3 regions of the Halobacillus sp. ABH2_015 genome follow, and region 1 is predicted to be linked to each of the others. Evidence: riboswitches for the same ligand, from Rfam matches in the RefSeq annotation. Region 1 holds a riboswitch; each other region holds the start of a gene.
The links. Region 1 has a riboswitch for S-adenosylmethionine ahead of ACXAD6_RS13615 (methionine ABC transporter ATP-binding protein). Riboswitches for the same ligand answer to the same signal wherever they lie in the genome.
Positions count from the first base shown of each region.

Region 2: it holds a riboswitch for S-adenosylmethionine, as region 1 does, so the genes downstream of both, ACXAD6_RS10725 (homocysteine S-methyltransferase family protein) here and ACXAD6_RS13615 (methionine ABC transporter ATP-binding protein) in region 1, are expected to answer to the same signal.
Region 3: it holds a riboswitch for S-adenosylmethionine, as region 1 does, so the genes downstream of both, ACXAD6_RS16715 (O-acetylhomoserine aminocarboxypropyltransferase/cysteine synthase family protein) here and ACXAD6_RS13615 (methionine ABC transporter ATP-binding protein) in region 1, are expected to answer to the same signal.

Region 1 covers NZ_JBSWUG010000002.1:2,565,708-2,572,759, forward strand. Annotated here, with positions in the region: gene ACXAD6_RS13600 (carboxymuconolactone decarboxylase family protein) at 154-519, opposite strand; gene ACXAD6_RS13605 (MetQ/NlpA family ABC transporter substrate-binding protein) at 586-1,428, opposite strand; gene ACXAD6_RS13610 (methionine ABC transporter permease) at 1,452-2,120, opposite strand; gene ACXAD6_RS13615 (methionine ABC transporter ATP-binding protein) at 2,113-3,138, opposite strand; SAM riboswitch class I at 3,217-3,330, opposite strand; SAM riboswitch class I at 3,495-3,595, opposite strand; gene ACXAD6_RS13620 (TlpA family protein disulfide reductase) at 3,694-4,113, shown strand; gene ACXAD6_RS13625 (thioredoxin family protein) at 4,246-4,554, opposite strand; gene ACXAD6_RS13630 (toprim domain-containing protein) at 4,564-4,911, opposite strand; gene gcvH (glycine cleavage system protein GcvH) at 5,040-5,423, opposite strand; gene ACXAD6_RS13640 (arsenate reductase family protein) at 5,508-5,867, opposite strand; gene ACXAD6_RS13645 (acyl-CoA dehydrogenase family protein) at 6,106-7,052, opposite strand, start outside.
Region 2 covers NZ_JBSWUG010000002.1:2,007,349-2,014,400, forward strand. Annotated here, with positions in the region: gene ACXAD6_RS10700 (sodium/glutamate symporter) at 1-938, opposite strand, end outside; gene ACXAD6_RS10705 (hypothetical protein) at 938-1,300, opposite strand; gene ACXAD6_RS10710 (hypothetical protein) at 1,480-1,806, shown strand; gene ACXAD6_RS10715 (hypothetical protein) at 1,896-2,393, opposite strand; gene ACXAD6_RS10720 (DJ-1/PfpI family protein) at 2,443-2,814, opposite strand; SAM riboswitch class I at 3,387-3,491, shown strand; gene ACXAD6_RS10725 (homocysteine S-methyltransferase family protein) at 3,664-4,713, shown strand; gene ACXAD6_RS10730 (amidohydrolase) at 4,774-6,405, opposite strand; gene ACXAD6_RS10735 (DMT family transporter) at 6,845-7,052, shown strand, end outside.
Region 3 covers NZ_JBSWUG010000002.1:3,213,089-3,220,140, forward strand. Annotated here, with positions in the region: gene rarD (EamA family transporter RarD) at 1-126, shown strand, start outside; gene ACXAD6_RS16695 (NAD(P)/FAD-dependent oxidoreductase) at 390-1,355, opposite strand; gene ACXAD6_RS16700 (hypothetical protein) at 1,407-1,862, opposite strand; gene ACXAD6_RS16705 (FAD-dependent monooxygenase) at 1,904-3,121, opposite strand; gene ACXAD6_RS16710 (DUF2188 domain-containing protein) at 3,242-3,439, opposite strand; SAM riboswitch class I at 3,583-3,691, shown strand; gene ACXAD6_RS16715 (O-acetylhomoserine aminocarboxypropyltransferase/cysteine synthase family protein) at 3,801-5,501, shown strand; gene metX (homoserine O-acetyltransferase MetX) at 5,525-6,580, shown strand; gene ACXAD6_RS16725 (polysaccharide deacetylase family protein) at 6,633-7,052, opposite strand, start outside.

The DNA.
Region 1 (7,052 bases):
TACACAATTTAGGTTACCACAAACCTTTACCCTGTATAAAATCTTCTGAAACCGCATTTTCATTCATATGCGGACCCGCGGACCGATGTAAGCGTTTAATAATTGCATTTCCATTTAATACATTTGTTTTTCTTTAATTTTCTAATAATTCAATTAGTTAACGTTGTTCGTTAAATCACTGTAGGCGTCCTGGACAAGGGTAACAGCTTGACTGAGAGCTGCTCCGCCTCCAAAAGCTGCGGCGACTCCACAAGCTTCCATGATCTCTCTTTCCGAAGCTCCCTGATCGACACAGCCTTTGGTGTGGTAGATCATACAGTATTCATCCTGGGCCACGATACTGATTCCGAGAGCCATCAGCTGCTTGTCTTTTTGTGAAAGCTCTCCGGCTTTAAAACATTCCTGGGAAAATTGACTGAACTGGTGGGCGACTTCAGGCATGTGTTCCGCAAAGACACCCATTCCTTCTTTATAATCATGTAAATATGTCTGCGTCCACGTCATATTCTGATCCTGCATGTTAAAACCTCCCATAAATAATAAGTGACTGCGGTTAGTATAAACCGCAGTCACTTATTTTATCCGTTATTCAGAATCGTCGGAAACAGGGATAACTGCTCCTTCGTATTCCTCTTCAATAAAAGTTTGAATGTCTTCAGAACGAAGGACTTCCACTAGCGTGTTCAGTGCCTCGTTGTCCTCGTCTTTGCTTTGAGCAGCGATGACGTTCACATAAGGGGAGTTTGTCCCTTCAAGGATGATCGCATCATCTTTTGGTACAAGGTCCGCTTCAATCGCGTAGTTCGTGTTAATCGCTACAAGGACTTCTTCCTCTTTGTTGTACACTTCAGGAAGGCCGGCTGCGTCCACGCCGGTATCAAACTGAAGGTTTTTAGGGTTCTCGACAATATCATTGACCGTGGCATCCACTTTTTCTACACTCTCATCCAGTTTGATCAACCCTTCTTTTTCAAGAAGTGTCAATACACGGCCGTGGGTGGATACAGAACGGCTCATGACGAACTCGGTACCTTCTTCTACGTCTTCAAGGTTGTCATACTTTTGGGAGTACACACCGATCGGCTCAATGTGAATCCCGCCGAGATTGGCAAAATCGTAATCATCATTATCCTGCTCTTGAAGTTCCATATAAGGAATCGTCTGGAAATAGTTTGCATCAATACGTCCTTCGGCCAAATCCTGGTTTGGAAGGATGTAATCCTGGTATTCCTCGATATTTAACGTGATCCCTTCTTCTTCAAGAAGCGGCTTTGCTTCTTCAAGAACTTCAGCGTGAGGAACACTTGTTGCTCCTACTGTAATTTCCGTATTTCCTTCACCGCTGGAGGAATCTTCCTCAGAAGAACCGCAGGCGGCAAGAACAAGAACGAATAACAGCGCAACCGCTGTTGTCCAGATTTTTTTCATGAATAATCTCTCCCTTTTGTTTTTTATCTTTTGTCCAATTTACGGGAAGCATAATCACCGATGAATTGGAAAATAAACACAATAATAATGATAAGCACCGTGCAAATGAAGACCACATCAAAATTACTACGCTGGAAACCGTAGAAATAAGCAAAGTCTCCAAGACCACCGGCACCAATCGCACCCGCCACGGCGGTATAACCAATCAGTGCAATGGCGGTCACCGTAATTCCTGAAATAAGGGCAGGCATGGATTCAGGCAGCAGGACTTTGAAGATGATCGTTGATGATTTAGCCCCCATCGCCTTCGCTGCCTCTACGACACCTTTTTCCACTTCCTTCAATGCAATCTCAACAAGTCTCGCGTAAAACGGAGCTCCTCCGATAATTAACGCCGGAAGGGCTGCGTTCGGACCGCGGATCGTTCCAATCAAGAAGTCTGTAAACGGGAACAGAAGCAGGATCAATATAATAAAAGGAATGGCACGGAAAATGTTTACGACAGAAGCTGTCACTGCATTGACCACTTTGTTCTGCCAGAGCCCTCCCGGACCAGATAAATAAAGCAGCAGGCCGAGCAGAATCCCGAGGATAAATGTGCCGGCTACGGAAATCAGAGTCATATACAACGTTTCATTTGTTGCTGTAATCATGTCTTCCATGCGTACGTTTGGCAGTAATCCATTAAGCATCCGGGTTCACCTCCACTTCCACAGAAGTCGAGCGTATATATTCGATTGCCCGGGCTGCTTCCTCATCGTCTCCTTCAAACTGAACAAACATCGTTCCGTAAGCTCCTTTTTGCGTCTGCGTGATCTTCCCGTGAAGAATATTCACATCCAGGACGAACTTCCTGGAGACCTCACTGATCAGCGCTTGGTTGGTACTCTCTCCTACAAAATGCAGCCGGACAATTTTTCCGGACTGGTACTTATCTTTGATCAATTTCAGAGAGTGCTCTTTTTCCTGATCACCCATCACCTGATCGACGAATTTCTTCGTCACTGGCTGATCTGGATGAAGAAATACGTCCAGAACATCTCCCTTTTCAACGATTTTCCCCTGCTCCATGACTGCCACCTGATGACAGATCTTACGAATGACATGCATTTCGTGAGTAATCAAAACTATGGTCAGTCCGAGTTTTTCATTGATGTCTACAAGAAGATCCAATATGGAGTCTGTCGTTTCCGGATCCAGAGCGGATGTCGCTTCATCACAAAGGAGGACTTTCGGGTTGTTGGCCAGCGCCCTGGCAATTCCTACACGCTGTTTCTGTCCACCACTCAACTGGGATGGGTAGGAGTTTCCTCTGCCGGATAAACCGACCAGATCGATCAGTTCGTTCACTCTTTTGCTCCGTTCTTCCTTTGGTACACCGGCAATTTCCAACGGAAAAGCGATGTTATCATAAACCGTTCTGGACCAAAGCAGGTTGAAGTGCTGAAAAATCATTCCGATATCCTGGCGGGCGATACGCAGTTTATTCTTACTGAGGCCCGTTAAATCCTGATCACCGACGTGGATGCTGCCCTCTGTTGGATCCTCCAGTCGGTTCAACAGCCGGATAAAAGTACTTTTACCCGCTCCACTATAACCAATGACACCGTAGATTTCCCCTTTATTTATTGTAAGGCTTAAGCCATCAACAGCTTTCACTTCCCGATCCTTCGTTTGAAAAACTTTAGAAAGATCCTTGATTGTAATCATGATGTGTTCCCTCCCATTCAAAAAACGCCATTCTGTTCGAGAACAGAATGGCGTTTCAATAACAATGTATCTTCTGTTCTCTCATCTGTCAGAGCTGTTATGCTCTGCAGGATTTGGCACCTTGACAGGTCGGTTACACCTGCTGGTTGCCGGGCATCGTAGGGCCAGTCCCTCCGCCACTCTGGATAAGAGATTTTAGCTTATTAAATTATTACTGCTTTAATTCATTTCATAACTACAAAGTGGATTTTAGCACTCTGCCACCAGCGTGTCAACATAAATGAGCTACTTTTCAGAAAAGAAGAACATCTGGATATGCAAAAAAGTCTCTCCTAAAATAGAAGAGACTTTAGTGGATCTCATCTATCAAAGCTTTACGCTCCGCAGGATTTAGCACCGTGCTTTTGCCGGTTGCCGGGTTTCAAAGGGCCAGTCCCTCCACCACTCTGGATAAGTTATGATGTCGCTGTGAAATTATATGTTATGTTAGCATGGAGTCTATACGGACGTCAAAGATAATAATCAGGTATATTTTTACAGTAAGGAGATGAAATCATGAAGGAACGTGCTCCTCAATTTGAGCTTTCTTATATAAATCAGCCCTCCACCTATCGTCTGAGCGACCATTTCGGAAAGGTGATCGTCCTGACTTTCTGGGCATCCTGGTGTCCTGACTGCGGGAGAGACTTACCTAAAAAAGAGCAGCTCTTTGAAACGATGGACAAAGAAAAAGTGGAGCTGGTTACGATTAACGTTCCCGGTCGTGAACGCAGCCCTGATGCCGGAAAGGAATATGCTGAAAAATTTCTTAACCAGCCTACCTTGATTGATGATTGGCGAAGCTTATACGATACGTTCGGCTGCAAGGGCGTCCCTTCCACTATTATCATAGATCAGGAAGGCAGGGTCCACGAATCGTTCGGTGATAAAGCTTCCTTTCTCGATATCGTCCAGTCCCTGGGGGAAATTGTTTAATCATCAAAACAGCGGAAGGCCTACCACCCGCTTATCACTGGTCATACGGCCGATGAATAAAACCCGCCCTGCCTATGCAGGACGGGTTTTTTACCGTTTTTATCTTGTCATTTCCCGGGGAATAAAGGCGGGTTATAGATAGGGAATGATCTTTTCATACATGTGTGGGACGGATTGAAAAGCATAGACCTTTTCAAGAACTTCTCCTTTATGGGTAATCAAGAGGCATGGAACACTTTCCACTCGATATTGTTCCATCAATGCAGGATGCAGAGAGGCGTTCATTTCCGAGAATAGTGTTTTTTTATACATCTCTTCCAAAGTTATCAGCATCTTGCGGGCAAGGTGGCACGTCCCGCAAAAAGGGCTGTGAATAAATGTCATCGTTTTTTCATCCGAGGACAGCACCCAGGCTGCCTCATTTTGTATTAAATTCTGCAAAGCTTCCTCCTAAATTAAATACATCGACTTCACGCTGAAATGACGGCTTAACAGGGCACGGGCGAGTTCCGGCTCGGGAGTAGCCGCCACTTCTCTAAAGGCTTTATCAATATAAATATGCTCTGCGTGCGGAAGTTCCTCTGTCAGCATCTTCCGTAGTTTAAAACCGGAATCATCTTCATCCACAAGGATATAGACCGATCGTTCATCCAGGTTATGTTCAAAGATCATTTCTTCCATTCGCTCAATACCGAGCGTCCCATGGGTACAGATGATTTCGATTTTCTCATCCAGTACTTTGTTCAATTTCTTCTTATCTGTAATCCCTTCAACAATCAAAATCCGTTCTCCATCCATCTTCATCACCTACTATATAGAAACAGACCATGCCATATGGCATGGTCTGAACATGATTAAGATCAAGCACGATCATGTCAGACAAGGAATCATCAGTCCTGCCTGTACAACGGGCTTACTTGTTTTGATTAATCTTCATCAATCATCGCTTCATATTCTTCAGAAGACATCAGCTGCTCAACTTCTGAAGAATCGCTTGGTTCAACAACAACCATCCAGGCTTTATCATAAGGAGACTCATTCACAAACTCAGGGCTGTCTTCCAAATCTTCATTCACTTCTACAACTTTACCGCTGATCGGTGCATATAATTCGGAAACGGTTTTTACAGATTCCACACTTCCGAAAGGCTCGTCTGTTTTTAGTTCTTCTCCCACTTCAGGAAGCTCAACAAAAACGATGTCGCCAAGTTCAGATTGAGCAAAATCCGTGATTCCGACTCTGACTTTTTCTCCTTCTTCTTTCACCCATTCGTGTTCCTGAGAATAACGTAGATCTTTTGGTAAGCTCATATTCGATTACCTCCACAGTTCTTGTTTTTGTTTAATGACAGTTATAAACATAAAAGCCTTCTGCTTTTATTTCCAATGTTCTGCTCATCGGCCCCAGACGTTTTCAAATTCATCGGCTTTGAAACCAACAGTGACATTTGTTCCATCAGTGACGATGGGCCGTTTGATGAGCATCCCGTCTGAAGCGAGCAGGCGCAGCATTTCTTCTTCATCTGCATCTTTCAGCTTTTCCTTCAGGTTTAACTCCCGATACTTCTTCCCACTGGTGTTGAAAAATTTCTTAACCGGTCGTTCACTCCTGGCCGTGAGGTCCTTCAACTCTTCCTGTGAAGGGGGATGTTCAACAATATGTACAGATTCGTAAGGAACCCCTTCATCATCCAGCCATTTTTTCGCTTTTTTACAAGTACCGCAGTTTGGGTACCAGTAGAAGGTAACAGGCATATGCTCCTCCTCCTTCCAACTTGTTACGTCTTATTTTATCACAATGGAGACAATCTTTTCATTGAAAATTACTTTTCCCTCCAATTCCTTTTTCATTCTTTTACATCCTTCCTTCTCTTTATTCAAATGCCTCCAAAAACACTTTTTCCCGGGAAAATTGAATGTCCCTGTGAGGAGAGGATCCCTTCCTCTCTACATGCCAAAAGCCCGCACTTTCAAGTGCGGGCTGGTCACTGATTTATACGTAATATCTTTCGGACTCAATTAATCCCTGGGCAATTTCCCGCTTCTTCGGAATGACGTTCGTCGGTGTATGACGTGTCAGTTTACGAAGAGCACCAAGCATCATACGCAGGGAGTCGCCGGTTTGAGACGCAATCAACGTTTCTTTCGCATGGGCCTCGATTCTGTTAAAGGCTTCCTGTACATACACCTGCGTGTAGAGGAGCTTCTGCTTATTCTTTTCTTCACCAGAACGATGGATGGCTTTCTCCGTACGAAGCAGGGCTGATTCCATGTTATAGATTTCACCGACCATATCAGCGATATTGACGAGCACTTCCTGTTCTTTATCGAGCTTTTCTCCGTACTTCTGAGCGGCAAGGCCGGCGGCAAGAAGTCCGATTTTCTTGGCATTTTTAACTAAATACTTCTCCTGCTCCAATGGCTCCAAACCAGGTTCTTCCGGCATCATCATCATGATTTCCTCCTGGAGTGTCTGGGCTTTTTGGAGGAGAGGAAGTTCCCCTTTCATCGCTTTCTTAAGCAGTGTACCCGGGACGATCATCCGGTTGATTTCATTCGTTCCTTCAAAAATACGGTTGATCCGGGAATCGCGGTACATCCTTTCAACTTCGTACTCCGCCATGAAACCGTAACCCCCGTGGATTTGTACGGCTTCATCGGAAGCAAAGTCGAGCAGTTCGGTACCGAACACTTTATTCAAGGAGCATTCAATCGCATATTCAGCAATAACCTTCGCAACAGCTGCCCCGTCTTTCAGCTCTTCATCAGTAAGTTTGCCCATGCTCTGTTCAAACAGCCCGACGGTCCGGTAAACGGAACTTTCATTGGCATACGTGTTTGCGGCAACCGAACCAATTTTCTCCTGGATCAATGGGAACTGTGCAATCGGAGTTTTAAACTGTTTTCTTTCTTTGGCGTATTTTACAGACAGTTCAATCG
Region 2 (7,052 bases), 560 kb from region 1:
TTGTATTTATCATTTTTGTTAAAGAAAATCTGAATGATAATGCCGCCGAACATAGCAACCGGAAACAATGGAATATATGTCATGAAGCTTGATCCTGTCCAATTGGCAATCGTGATGCTTTCAAGTCCGATCAGTCCCTGTAAAATACCCCAGCCAATCAGAATGGCGATCATAATGATGGAGAGGTGAAAGGATAACGGCTCGATGGATTCAGGACGGAGAGTCATTTTCCCGGCAGGTTCACGATTCTGATATTCCATAATGCCACTCTTCCGCAGTTCAGAAAATCCATCAACATCCTTGATGACCTCGGTCTTGTTGTTCCGGACCGCCCAGTTAATCAAGATAATACCAAAGATGACCCCTGATAAAACACCCACAGTGGCCAGGCCGATCGCTAAATCGAAGGCTTCTGAAAAACCTAGCTCTTCAAATGTACTTGCCATTCCCGCCGCTGTACCGTGTCCTCCTTCAAAAGCCACTTCAATAAGAGCACCGGCCATCGCTGGAATATCGAAAAAGGGTGTTAAAATCAGCAGTACGACTAACAAGCCGATGACATACTGTCCCCACCCGACGGCCCAGCCAAAGGCAAGCTGAGGGCCGCCGTAGGTCCACACGTCTTTCAATTTAGGCATAGCCGCTCCCAAGAAGAGAGAAGCAAATACTACGTTAATCATTAACCCTGGAAGGGCTGACCAAACCTGGATAATCGTATCTGTCATAATGCCGTTCGTTAAGAAATGCCCTTCTGATACAAATTGGGCTGCAATTTTCCCAAGCACCTGCGGACCTAATAATAAAGCTATAAAGCCGCCGATAATCGATGCCGGCAAAAAGAGATCCTGAAATATTTTCACTTTTACTCTGATAATCTTCCCGATGATAAGAAATACACCAATGTATAATAGCGCAAAACCTATTTGTTCCGGACTCATTATCCCATCACCCCGCTGTTTTTAAACTTCAATTCATGAATAACCTTTTCCCCCGATTCCCGCTGAAAAAAGAGTTTTAAACGCTTATGAAAAAAGAAAGACTTTTCAATCATTTCCTTTGAAAAGTCTTTCTTTCTTATACCTCCTATCCTAGATCCCAACCGATCCCCTCTATGGAAATCATCCTCTTTCCTGAACCTGATGACAGGCACTGTTCCTGAACGAAATCGATGATTTTTTGGAGGTGTGGATTCTGAGGGGGTTATGGCCTTATACGATTCATCAACAAAAGCCGAATTGAAAACGAAATGAACTTCGACCATGGGTAACTTCAGCAAAGAACGAGGTTTACGTTTCATCATCGAATGGGGAATGCTTTACCTACATGTATAATTCGGTCTGTATTATTCCGGCTGCCTTAGTAAAAATAATAGAAAACCCATCTGCTTCTCTATCTTTTCAGCGACTGTGATATTCATCTATACCATAGTTCATATCCTGTCATAGAATGTACTATCTTGATATTCAGGAGGTGTATGGTATGGATCATAAACCGTGTAAAAAGGATTCTCATCCCGATGTGGATGTAATCACCTGCAGCTGCTGTGTTACTGGACTAGCTAATGTCATCTCCAGCCGTTTCCGCTGCGGAGATACGATTGGCATCACTTTCTTCGTAGAAGAAGGAGCAGGCATTTTTGTCGGCAGGTATCGAGGACTGGAAGACTATGTTCTTGAAATCGATGATCTACTTGTACCTGGGACAACCAGTTTCATTCCACTATGTGATGTAGGGAGTGTCGAAAAAGGCCTTCCGCTGCAGGAGGAACCTATGCAGATCAGCAAGGTCACCAGGGTGACAGAGTAAACGTATAGATCGACCCTCTCATTGAACAAAGAAAAGGGAGCCACTTTTATCGTGCTCCCTTTTTTTTCGTGATGTAATCTGAAATGTCTTCACTCATCCTGATGCATTAGTGGCTCCAGTTCAGCTAGTAAGCGAGTGGTTTCATCCAACAGCTCTTGGTATTGCACAATGCCGGTGATCAATACGGCTGTGTAGACGCCTGTACCCAGTATAAATAAAACTCCCTTCCAAAAAGGATTCAGACTCGTATCCTTCTCTTTGATGCTGGATTTCAATCTTATAAGTTTAGATAGAGGGAAATAGAACAATAGCAGGACATAAGAAAGGAAGGCCGCATACATTTGTCTTAATTGTTTTTCATTCACCCAGAGATACGTCAGTTCTTCCGGCTTGTCCTCCAGCGACTTCCAGCTTATAACAGTTTGATGAACGGTGCTTCCTCTCCAATTATATTCTTCGACCCTCGTTGTCTGATCTCCCAACTCTTTGACGCCTACCCCAAAAGGAGCGGGAGTATCTCCGAATGATACGACATGATACACAATAAAGATAAGAATGATGAATAGAAAATGGATTGCTTTGTACATGCTCTCCTCCTCTCCCACCTTGAGACATCACTTTCATCTTCTATTGAATCTATTTCTCTAAGGTTTCCATCAATATGTAAAAGTACCGGGGATCACCTGTGTTGAAGTACGTATACCACGCTTCCAGGGTTCTTTCCGAAAAAACGTCCAAGTGCTTAAGTATAAGATTCGCAAATAAAAGGGCTCCTGCAGAGCTGGCTGTTATAAGGTTCTGATCCGCTACGGCCTTTATGTCCTTGTAATACGCCTCCCCATCATAGTTCGGACGGACCATATAAAGATATTCAAGACTGTTGCTGTTATGGAAACGAATGTTCAACAAACCGGCTTCAGCAAGCATCGGTGTGGCCCCACAAATGGCAGCAAACGTCGTCCCACAGTCCAGAAGCTTTGCTGCTTTATGTATGATGGGTTGATGGATACATCAGTTCCACGTATCTGCTCCGGGCAGCAGCAAAACGGTCGAAGGGGAAAGGAGGATCTCATCCGTTGTTATATCAGGTGTAATCCTCATCCCTCCTTTTGTCGTAATTGTTTCTTTTCCTGCCCCTGCCACCTGAAGTGAAACATCTTCCCGTCTTCTTTTAAAGTAGTGCCCCGAGTTCAACTCAGCGGTTATTTAGCCAAGTTTCCAGTCTGCCAAGGTATCTAAAGCATAGACATAAACGTTCCCTCCATTTTTTACGCACTTCCCGGCACAATCCCTAAGACAGAAAAACCATTCCGGTTAAGACAGAACACAAGCCTTCTATAATGGACTACGAAATGCCTTGTATAAAGTTTCATAATGAAGAGACCCCCTCCACCTATAAATCTACGTTCATTTTCCCATTATCGTCGTAACGGCGCATCCTTCTTCTCTTCGTTTTTTAAATACCGGTGGATTTTTTCCGAAAATTCTATTGATTCTCACTATATTTTCCTGTAATGTATAACGCAAGCGAAAGGATAAGCGTTGATCAAACGGATCAGCTGCTTTAAAAATTACATACGAACTTATCCAGAGAGGTGTAGGGACTGGCCCTTTGATACCTCAGCAACCAGCCATTGGCACGGTGCTAAATCCAGAAGGCAGCTTTACTGCCTTGAAGATAAGGAGTCCTAGAAAAATGGAAGGCCCCTTATCAAAGGAGGTCTTTTTTTAATGGAAATATACACCACTTCTTCTGTTAAAAAGAGCTCCATCAGAATCTGTGAGTCAGCATATTCCTTTAGAAGGATGAGCTTTCTAATATATTTATTCAATACCAAATGGAAAGGTTGTTGTGAAATGAAACGATCATTAGAGCAGAGGTTACAGGATGGACCCGTCATTTGTGGAGAAGGTTACTTGTTTGAATTGGAGCGCCGCGGCTATTTACAAGCTGGATCCTTCGTACCGGAAGTAGCGCTGGATAACCCGGAGGCACTCAAACAGACTTATCGAGACTATATGCTTGCGGGCTCCGACGTTGTGTTAGCATTCACGTATAACGGTCACCGCGAAAAAATGAGAATTATTGGAAAAGAAGAATTACTGGAACCGCTCAACCGTCAGGCAATTCGTCTGGCTAAAGAGGTGGCTCAAGAGCATCCAGAGGAAGAAGCTCTTGTGGCTGGGAACGTTTCCAATACCAACCTGTTCAATCCGGATGATCCTGAAGCTGTTGAGAAAACAAGGAGCATGTTTGCAGAGATGATCGGCTGGTGTAAAGAGGAAGGTGTAGATTTCGTGAATGGTGAAACCTTCTACTACTATGAAGAAGCTCTGATTGCTCTTGAAGAAATTCAAAAGCAGGACCTCCCTGCTGTCATCACATTCGGTCTGATGGGGGAGAACGTCTTGCGGGATGGCTATGAAGTCGAAGAGGCCTGCCGCTTATTAGAAGAAAAAGGGGCGCTCGTTGTAGGAATGAACTGTTTCCGCGGTCCGGCAACGATGCAGCAGTACGTTGAGAAAATCCGTAAAACCGTGGACGGTTATGTTGGGGCCCTTCCAATCCCTTACCGGACAACGGAGGAGCATCCTACTTTCTTCAACCTGCCGGACGGTGGCTGTGCCTGCACGCTTCCAACGGAAACAACGTTCCCAACATCTCTCGACCCGCTCTATACGAACCGCTATGAACTGGCGGAATGGGCTAAGGAAGCTCACGGTATAGGTGTGAACTACCTGGGACTCTGCTGTGGAGCGTCTCCGGCTATGCTTCGTGAAGTAGTCGAAACTGTCGGACGCACAGCTGTAAACTCCACGTATTCTCCAGATATGAAGAAACACTTCCTATTCGGCAGCGATGACACGCTGCAGGATCATATAACATCGTATAAAACGAAAGCCTAAGCAAAAAAACCGCCTGTCCTACTTGGACAGGCGGCTTTATTAAAACGAAAACGGCAAGGCTCACAATGCATTTGGATTCCCCTGGTTTTCTTCCCTTTTGTATAAGGTGCGCCCTTCCTTAATTGTTTCTTCTACTTGTATTTCTTTGATCTGCATGGGGTCTACTTGGAACGGGCTCTGATCAAGGATGACCAAATCAGCTAGCTTCCCTGCATGAAGGCTTCCTTTTGTCTCTTCTTCTCCATATTGATAGGCGGCATGAATCGTAACGGCTTGAAGAGCTTCATACACGGTCGTACGCTGTTCTGCTCCAATCGTTACTCCTGTTCTCGTTCTTCTATTCACAGCACTCCAGATCGTTTGAAGCATATTCGGCTTGATAACAGGAGCGTCCTGATGGAAATTGACAGGAAGACCTTTTTTTATGGCTGATTTAGCCGGACTGATCCGGTTTCCCCGCTCTTCACCGAGGTTTTTCAAGTGGACATCTCCCCAGTAATACGTATGATCAACAAACATAGAAGGGATCATTCCAATCTTCTTCATTTCATCCAGCTGATCATCACGGACGGTCTGGCAGTGAATCATGACCGGTCTGAGCACATCTTTCTCCGGATCTTCCGTTTCTTCTACAGAAGCTTTATAGCTTCTCAGCAGCTGATCGGCTGCTGCATCTCCATTGCAGTGAGTTAACAATTGAACATTGTCTTGAACCGCCTGTTTTGTAAACTGCTTCACCTGCTCATCGCTGTACCAGGCACTGCCTCTATACGTTTCCTCTCCTTCATAAGGTTCCGTAAGCCAGGCTGTTTTCCCCTGCGGAGAGCCATCTAAGAACATTTTGTATCCACCAAGCTTCAAGCGTTTATGGTATTGCTTCGCATAAAGAGGGTTGGATGCAAAGATCTCATTCGGATTGGTGTCCATAAGAGGGTAGGATACGACATCAATAAGCAGTCGGTCCTCTTCAGCTAAGGCTTTACACAACTCGACGAACTGCTGAGAGGCGGCTCCATCCTGCACAGTTGTTATCCCATTCTGTATATAAACGTTCTGTCCTTCTTCCACCATCTTCAAAGCATCCATTTCCATCCCTTGTTGCAGATACGGTTGAATCAATGAAAGACTTGTTTCCTCAAAATATCCGTTTGGTTCCATACTTTCTGCCATCCGGCCAATGGTTCCACCTTCGACTTCCTCCGTTTCGGAATCAACGCCTGCCATTTGCAGAAGAGCGTCGTTAGCACAACCCATGTGAGCGGAAGCGTGAAAAACAAAGAGAGGTCGATCTGTGATCTCGTTCAGGATATCCTTGGCAGGGTGGTGTCCCTCATCCAATATCGTGTGGTCATAGCCAAACCCAATAATCACTCCGTCTTGTTCGTCTTCCTGCTGCTCTATGTATTGACGAAGCGTGCGCTTGACGTCTTCAAAGTTTTCGCAGCCGCTCAGATCTGCCATCCGGGAAACCGGACCTACAAAAGAGATATGCCCGTGGGGGTCAATAAACGAAGGCATTAACGTTTTCCCTTTCAAGTCCACTTTTTCCACCTCTGATGGATGTGCTTCCTTCTCGATTTCCTGAAGTGCGCCCTTATGTTTAATCCATCCATCCTCGATTAAAATCGATTCAACAAACGTATTTTCCTCTTCCATAGTAAGAATATTTCCTCCGTAGTATATCGTCTGCATGGTCATGTCTCCTCTTGTAATCGTCTAGGTCATGGGGGAAAGGTTCTAATGGTTTGATGTCCATTTTCCCCTTAAGTAATGAAGAGGATAGTATAACATGAGGAAAAAATGACCAAAAAGAGACTTTACACCGGGTTCCTTGCTCCTATTCTTTTAGGTCACCCTATTCATCCATCATGCACACATTTCTCCTTCCAAACCTCCCCTGTATGTTTATAATTCGTCTACTCTGCTCCGTTCCTCTTTATAAACACCCGGGTCCTTTATACAGGAAAACGGCTGATCCGCTTACGGGTCAGCCGTTCTGTGCAGGTCTCGGCAATCTTTGCATCATCGTCCATACAGACGCCGTTTTTTTAGAAAAGAAGGAACAGAATCTATCCAATCCTTCCATATTCTGATAGCATTCCATATATCAAATCGTATGGAGGAAGTCACAATGAGTCAAAAGTCTGCTCTTTTTTCAATCGGTACAGGTGCCGCTTTATGGGGGATCATCGGTTTTTACGTCACTTACTTGTACAATATCGGATTCACCCCTGCACAAGTCGTGTCGCTGAGGGTTTTATCAGCCAGCCTGCTTCTGGGGATTTACCTATTATCAAAAGACCGCCGTTTCTTTAAAATAAAAGCAGGTGACAGCCGAT
Region 3 (7,052 bases), 650 kb from region 1:
TTCCTCTACGACGAACCATTCACATCGGTGCATGGCGTCGCCTTTACATTCATCTGGGCAGGACTTGCCGTCTATACGATGGCCCGCATGAAGCGCATGAAGAAATACGAACCGAAAGTCACATAAAAAGGTGTTCTCTTAGAGAGAACACCTTTCACCTTGTAGAGGAGCTTCTGTTTCTTTACAAGCTTTTTTCTTTCCTGCCGCCCGGAGCGGAAGCCCCTTCCCTTTCCGCGGACGAGCCCGCGAGCCGAAGACCCACTTGGTCCAATGGTTTTCTTGACCAAGTCAGCGGAGGCCGTGCCCGCGACAGGCATCCACCGATAAGCGGAACGTGCCCCCCTCAACATGACATGCGGACAACTCTAACTGGATAGGACGAACTTTTTCTACCAGCGCAGATGGGCAGCAGCATCTTTCCCTGACAAATAGGCACTTTCAAAACGGGTCCGGCCGGCTGTATCATTCGGGCGGAGGAACGCGTCTCCTCCGAGGATGAGTCTGCCGTCTCCATTCACATCAAGACAGGACTCCTTCACAACTTTCTTCGCCTGGGCATACCTCCACCGCTTCAACTGCTCCGACTCCAGGTCGTCCCATGGAAGATAGTTCTCCGCCTTTTCTTTCACCAGAGACATGACATAATCTTCACCGTAGTATTTTCTGGACCAGTCTGCTGTCATGTAGACACTGACGATCACATCTTCGGAAATTCCTTTTTTACTATGATCGACAATCCGTTCCACACCTTCAGGAAGGTCTTGATCCAAATGGCCGTGCTCAGGAAGTTCTGTAGGCTTGTTGAATTCAAACAATCCCACATACGTTGGCTCAAACAGGATCCCTTTCAATTGTTTTCTCACAGGTTCAGGCATGCTCATGGTACTGTTTCTGAAGAGCTCCAGAACCTGGGGCACAGGCATCGTCAAATACAGACTGTCCGTCTGCCATTCAGAACCGTCTGCACTGTAGACCCTGTATCCCCCGTCATTTTCTAATAATTTCTCGATCTTTGTTTCCAATAAAGTGGGGATACCCTCAGCAAGCTGCTTGGCAAAAGCATTCATTCCGTCTACAGCCGTGTACCGCGGGTGGTCGTCACCGAACCATTCCTTTACCCATCCGGCCTCCACCCAGTGCTGGACTTCTTCTTCAAGTTCTTCTGTACGGACCGTGAAAAACTGGGCCCCGTGGTCCGCTCTGCCGCCCGCAATCCGGCGGGTGGCGAGGCGTCCCCCGACACTTTTCCCTTTATCGACAAGCATGATATTTGTACGTCCCTGCTTCATCAAACGGCGCGCGGCTGTTATTCCTGCAAGGCCTGCACCGATAATCGTCACTTCATAATGTTCCATCCTTGACCCTCCCCTTCTCTTGGGCTTCCTTTGCAGAAAACCCCATTCATCCTATATTTTTTCGACTTCAAGAACTTCATCAAGAATCGGATAAACCGCCTCGACTCCTTCTTCTGCCACCAAACAGGCGACACCGAGAGGCGTTTCCCAGAAAGTCTCAGGAATGGCCGGATTCTTCAAGCCGGCCGGCTGATACAACGAACGGTAAATCCGGTTCAAGTGATCCCTCGTTTCTTCTGCTTCCCTCGGTTTTTCTCCACGGGCGACCAAAAAGACCCAGCGCATCGACTGAAAAAGATTATCGCCCGGCATAAACGTGTATTCTTTAAAAAACTTCAATTGTTTTTCAGCTTTTTCTGTCAGACCTGTTTCCACAGCAAGATCGTCAAGATGGCCATGCAGATGGCGGTACACCATTTGGAAGATTCTTCTTTTTTCGTCCTGCATCACTTTATCTGTATAAATTTCCTGCAGCTTTTCGAAAGCTGATGTTTTCGACCATTCCATCTTCTCATCACCTCTCTTAACCATTTCGCCTTCAAAGGAAGTTAATCCTTCCTGAAACCGAAGGAGGAAGCTTCCCCTTCCACCGATTGATAAAAAAGAGGGAAATCCTTGGTGTCTTCTTTCAAATGCCGTCCCATATGAGGCATCAGCTTATTCCACGCCATAGGGTTGGCGGCGATGGTTTGAAACAATGCCATTTCGTTGTCTGTCCACTTCCGGAGCGATTGAATATAATCCAATGTCAGCTGAAATCCCGGCAGCAGCTGTTCATCCCTTCGACTCTGAAAACGATCCAGGGCTGTTTTCCAATCCACCCCTTCATCCATCTGCTGAAAAGCATCGGCCAGCAGAAAGGACTGTAGAAACGCATCATTGATTCCAAGCCCCGTACTTGGATCTTTACTGTGACCAGCATCTCCAAGGAGGACCCAGCCCTCTCCATAAGCATTCCTGAAAAAGTTCGGCATTCCGGGGGTTCCGATAATCTTTCCCTGCAGAACTGCCCCTTCCATCCTTTTCTTCATTCCGTAAAATTGATTAAACGTTTGTTCAAATGTATCCTGCGGCGCTTTCATCATGTCCGTAAATTCCCCAGGGTGGATTTCAATACCGAGACAATCCCGGTTTTCCTCCATTGGAAATACAAAGCCGATTCGTCCTTCATGCAGGAAAATCTCCGTTACAGGTTCGCTTAACGGCTCCACGCCTGTGTAATAACCGTATAAGACCGGACGGAGAGGCTTCGTTTCCCGATACTTCTCTGCTTCCGTCCAGGCAGCGATGTTCGAGTTCTTTCCATCCGCTCCGGCCACCCACGCTGCACAGGCCTCCCACGCTTCCCCTTCTGTTTCAAGGTGAAGCCCGGCAACGCGCCCGTCCTCCCTGATCAAACCTCTTGCTGACGTACGCGGCATAAAAGTGACGGAACTCAACGCCTCGGCCTGCTCGATCAGAAGAGGGTCCAGGACATCTCGTTTAGGTATAATCGTATAATCCGCTCTCGGTCCTTCTATAAAACTTTGGCCGATATACGTCCGCATCCGGCTCACTTTTCTCAAACCGGTCTTCTCCAGTTTATGAAGGATGCCCAGTTCCTCAAGGAAGCGGGTATGGGACATAAAGTGAGTAGACAGTGTGTCACTCGGAAACGCGGCTTTATCGATCAACAGGACACGCTTCCCCATTTTCCCGAGCAGGACAGCCAGACTTGCCCCAGCTGCCCGGGCTCCTGTAATGATCACGTCATATGTATGATTCATTCCGGTCCTTCCTTTCTTTCTCAACCTGTGTCCCATCATAATCGGTTTCACGCAAAAAAACTACAGCCACAGGAAAACAAGCATAGGAAGCCATAAAAAAATCCCCTGGACGGGGATTTTTTAAAAGGTACGCTCTTCTTCAACTTCGTGATTCTGGTCAAGGATGTACAAGCGGCTCGGTTTGTTCTGTTTCGCGATTTCTTCCGCTTTTTCTACAGCTGTATCACGCTCATCAAATAAATCTGTCGGAGCTACGTCCTCAATTTTTACGAACCATCCGGTTACATCTTTATTTGGTACTACACTATATTCCTTCATGAAAACATCTCCTTCAACATAGACTTAATTATCCATTCCCGCCCTATTATAGATTTAAACACCCTTGTTTCAAGCTGGGAATTGACAAGAGAGCTGGACCCCTTTATAATTTCAAACAAGTCAGATAAATTAAATATTGAAAACTCTTATCGTGAGCGGCAGAGGGACTAGGCCCTGAGACGCCCGGCAACCTTCAAGGAAAACTTGAAAAGGTGCTACATCCTACAGATCAGATGATCTGAAAGATAAGGGGAGGTAAGCATACATAAAAGCCCTCTTCTTACTTACAGAAGAGGGTTTTTCTTTTTCCCTCTACACCGAGGATCAGGATGTCCTGGAAATCATAAGGAGGAATGAAACAATGACCAATTCAAATCATGTATACGGTGATGAAACACAGCTGCTTCACGGTGGACAGGAAGCTGATCCAGCAACAGGATCGCGTGCTGTTCCCATCTATCAGACAACGTCATATGTATTTAATGATACCGATCATGCCCAGAACCTATTCGCCCTGGCCGAACCAGGGAACATCTATTCCAGAATCACAAACCCGACGGTCGATGTATTTGAGCAGCGTGTTGCCCTTCTGGAAGACGGTGCCGCTGCTGTCGCTACAGCTTCCGGGATGGCGGCAATCACGATGGCCGTCCTGAACGTTGCCGGAGCCGGAGATACCATCCTCACTTCCTCCAACTTGTACGGAGGTACGTATAACTTATTCGTCCACACCCTTCCCCGCTATGGTGTGAACGTTGTTTTCGTAGATGGGAACGATCCTAATGCCTTTGAGGAAGCTGTTACACCTGAAACGAAAGCGATTTTTGCTGAAACCATCGGGAACCCAAGCCTGAATGTGCTGGACTTTGAAGCGGTAGCGGATATTGCCCACGCCCATCACATTCCCTTGATTGTCGACAACACCTTCGCCACCCCTTATGTATGCAAACCGATCGCCTGGGGAGCCGATATCGTTGTCCACTCCGCAACGAAGTGGATCGGGGGCCATGGTACAGCTATCGGCGGTATTGTCGTAGACAGCGGGCGTTTTGACTGGAATCACGAAAAATTCCCGGGTTTTACTGAGCCTGATGAAAGCTACAACGGCATCCGCTTCGGTATTGATGCTGGACCTGCCGGCTATGCGGTTAAGCTCCGTGTTCAGATTTTGAGAGATATCGGCGCCTGCCTGAGCCCCCAGAACGCCTTCCTGCTCCTGCAGGGACTTGAAACGCTTCACCTGAGAATCGAAAAGCATGCAGAACAGGCCTATGAGATTGCTGCATACCTGCAGAATCATGAAGGGGTGGATTGGGTGAATTACCCTGGACTGCAGGATCACCCTACTCATGACCTTGCCCGAAAGTATTTGAAAGGCGGAGCCGGATCCATGGTTGTCTTCGGAATCAAAGGGGGACGCGAAGCCGGTCGTAAATTGATCGATCACTCCACACTCTGGTCCCACGTAGCTAATGTGGGTGATGCGAAATCATTGATCATCCATCCGGCATCCACCACCCATCAGCAGTTGAATGAGGAGAACTTGAAAAAGTCCGGTGTTTCCGAAGAACTTGTCCGCTTGTCGGTTGGTCTGGAATCTGTGACTGATCTTATACAGGACTTGGATCAAGCCATAGAAAAGGCCAATGGATACAGCCGCCCTTATAAGGAACAGCCTCATCCAGCGGAGACCGTTCTCCGTTCCTCTCTCGACCGGTCCAATGGGAACATCCGCCGGAAAACGATCGGCGTCATTCCTGATCAGCCGGGAGGCCTGCAGGAGGAAGCCTCCAAGTTGGAGCGGTTCGGTTTTGATGTGACTACTTTTTCAAAGGTGGAAGACATTCTGGAACAGAACGATCCAGCTTTCGATATTCTTTACTTTGAAACCCTTGGAGAAAACCAAACGGATCTGGCCCAGTCGGCGAATCCATCGGTCATCTGGTCCAAAACTGCTTCTTCCCTGAAAAATGAACAAATCCTATCCGGTGCGAGCCTTTACGAGACGATCGTTTCGATCCGCTCAGGACACCACTTATCTCAAACACTCGTCACTGTATAATGGCCAGAAAGGAGAATGAAAGCATGTCTTTAAAAAACCCCGCCAGCCAGACAGCAGCTTTGGAAACGATTGAACTGGGACCCTTCCATTTCGAATCCGGCGGACGGCTGGAATCTGTCGAACTGGCTTACGAACGCACCGGCCCGTCTCATGCTCCCGTCATTGTCGTCTGCCACGCTTTAACCGGGAACCAGGCAGCTGTGGGTACGGAAGAGCAGCCCGGCTGGTGGGCAGGATTAATCGGGGAGGGGGAGCCAATCGACACCTCCCTGTTCCAAGTGATTACTTTCAATGTTCTGGGAGGTTGTCACGGGTCTACAGGTCCCGCCAGTATGAATCCGGATACAGGCAGACCATTCCGTCAGCATTTCCCTAAAGTGACCATCCGGGATATGGTCCGTGCCCAGTATGAGGCTTTAAAAAAGATGGGCATTCATCAGGTCAAAGCTGTTGCGGGAGGATCGCTTGGAGGTATGCAGGCGTATGAGTGGGGGCTCCTCTACCCTGACTTTATGGAGAAGCTGCTGATTATGGCTGCCACCCCCTACTTAAGTGATTACGGCATCGCCTTCAATCATATCGGGGCGAAAGCCATTAAAAACGATCCTTTTTTCCAAGACGGGAACTACACGACGAATGAGTCCCTGCAGGGGTTTGAAATTGCGCGGATGACCGGCATGGTGACTTACAGAAGCCCTGCTCTTTTTGAAAAAAGGTTTGACCGGTCCAATGGAGGAGACACTTATGAAATTCAGTCCTACCTGGATTATCAGGGAGATAAAATCAAAGAACGGTTTGACGCGAACAGCTACTTGTACCTGCTTGATGCAATGAATAACCATGACATCGGGAGAAACCGGGGAGGATGGAAAGCGGCCGCCGCTCAGTATAAAGCAGACTTGATCACGTTCAGTTTTGAACACGACCTGCTGTATCCAGAAGAGCTGATTTCCGCTTTTTCATCGGCGGCACCGAAGGCCGTCCACAGGCATATCCCTACGGATTATGGTCACGACGGCTTTCTCGTTGAATTCGAACAATGGGGCCGTTTCATCAAAGATGAGCTGAATGAGGACTAGAAAACATAAAAAAGACGGGTAGACGAACACGATGTTCATCTACCCGTCTTTTTTATGATGGAAGATCACTGACTTTCACAAATTGAAACCCTTGGGAAGTTAACTGTTCCAGCACAAGCTCTACGACTTCAGGGGTCCGGCTCTCTAATTCATGGAGAAGAATCACTGAACCATCCTCTGCCTGTGAAATAATCTCTTCCGCTATTTCCTCCGGCTCCTGTTCGCTCCACTCTTCGGAATAGAGCGTCCATGGAACCGTATTCCAATCGCCTTTATAAGCCTTTGGAGGATTCTCGCCAAACGGCAGTCTCAATCCAGCCGTTTCTACTCCCGCGGCCTGCTTGATCACGTCCTGGGCAGCGAGGATCTGCTCATCCACCTCTTCCGGATTTAACCGGGCGAGGCGGGGATGATCCCACGTATGATTTCCGATTTCATGACCCTGCTCAGCCACCATCCGGGCCGTTTCCGG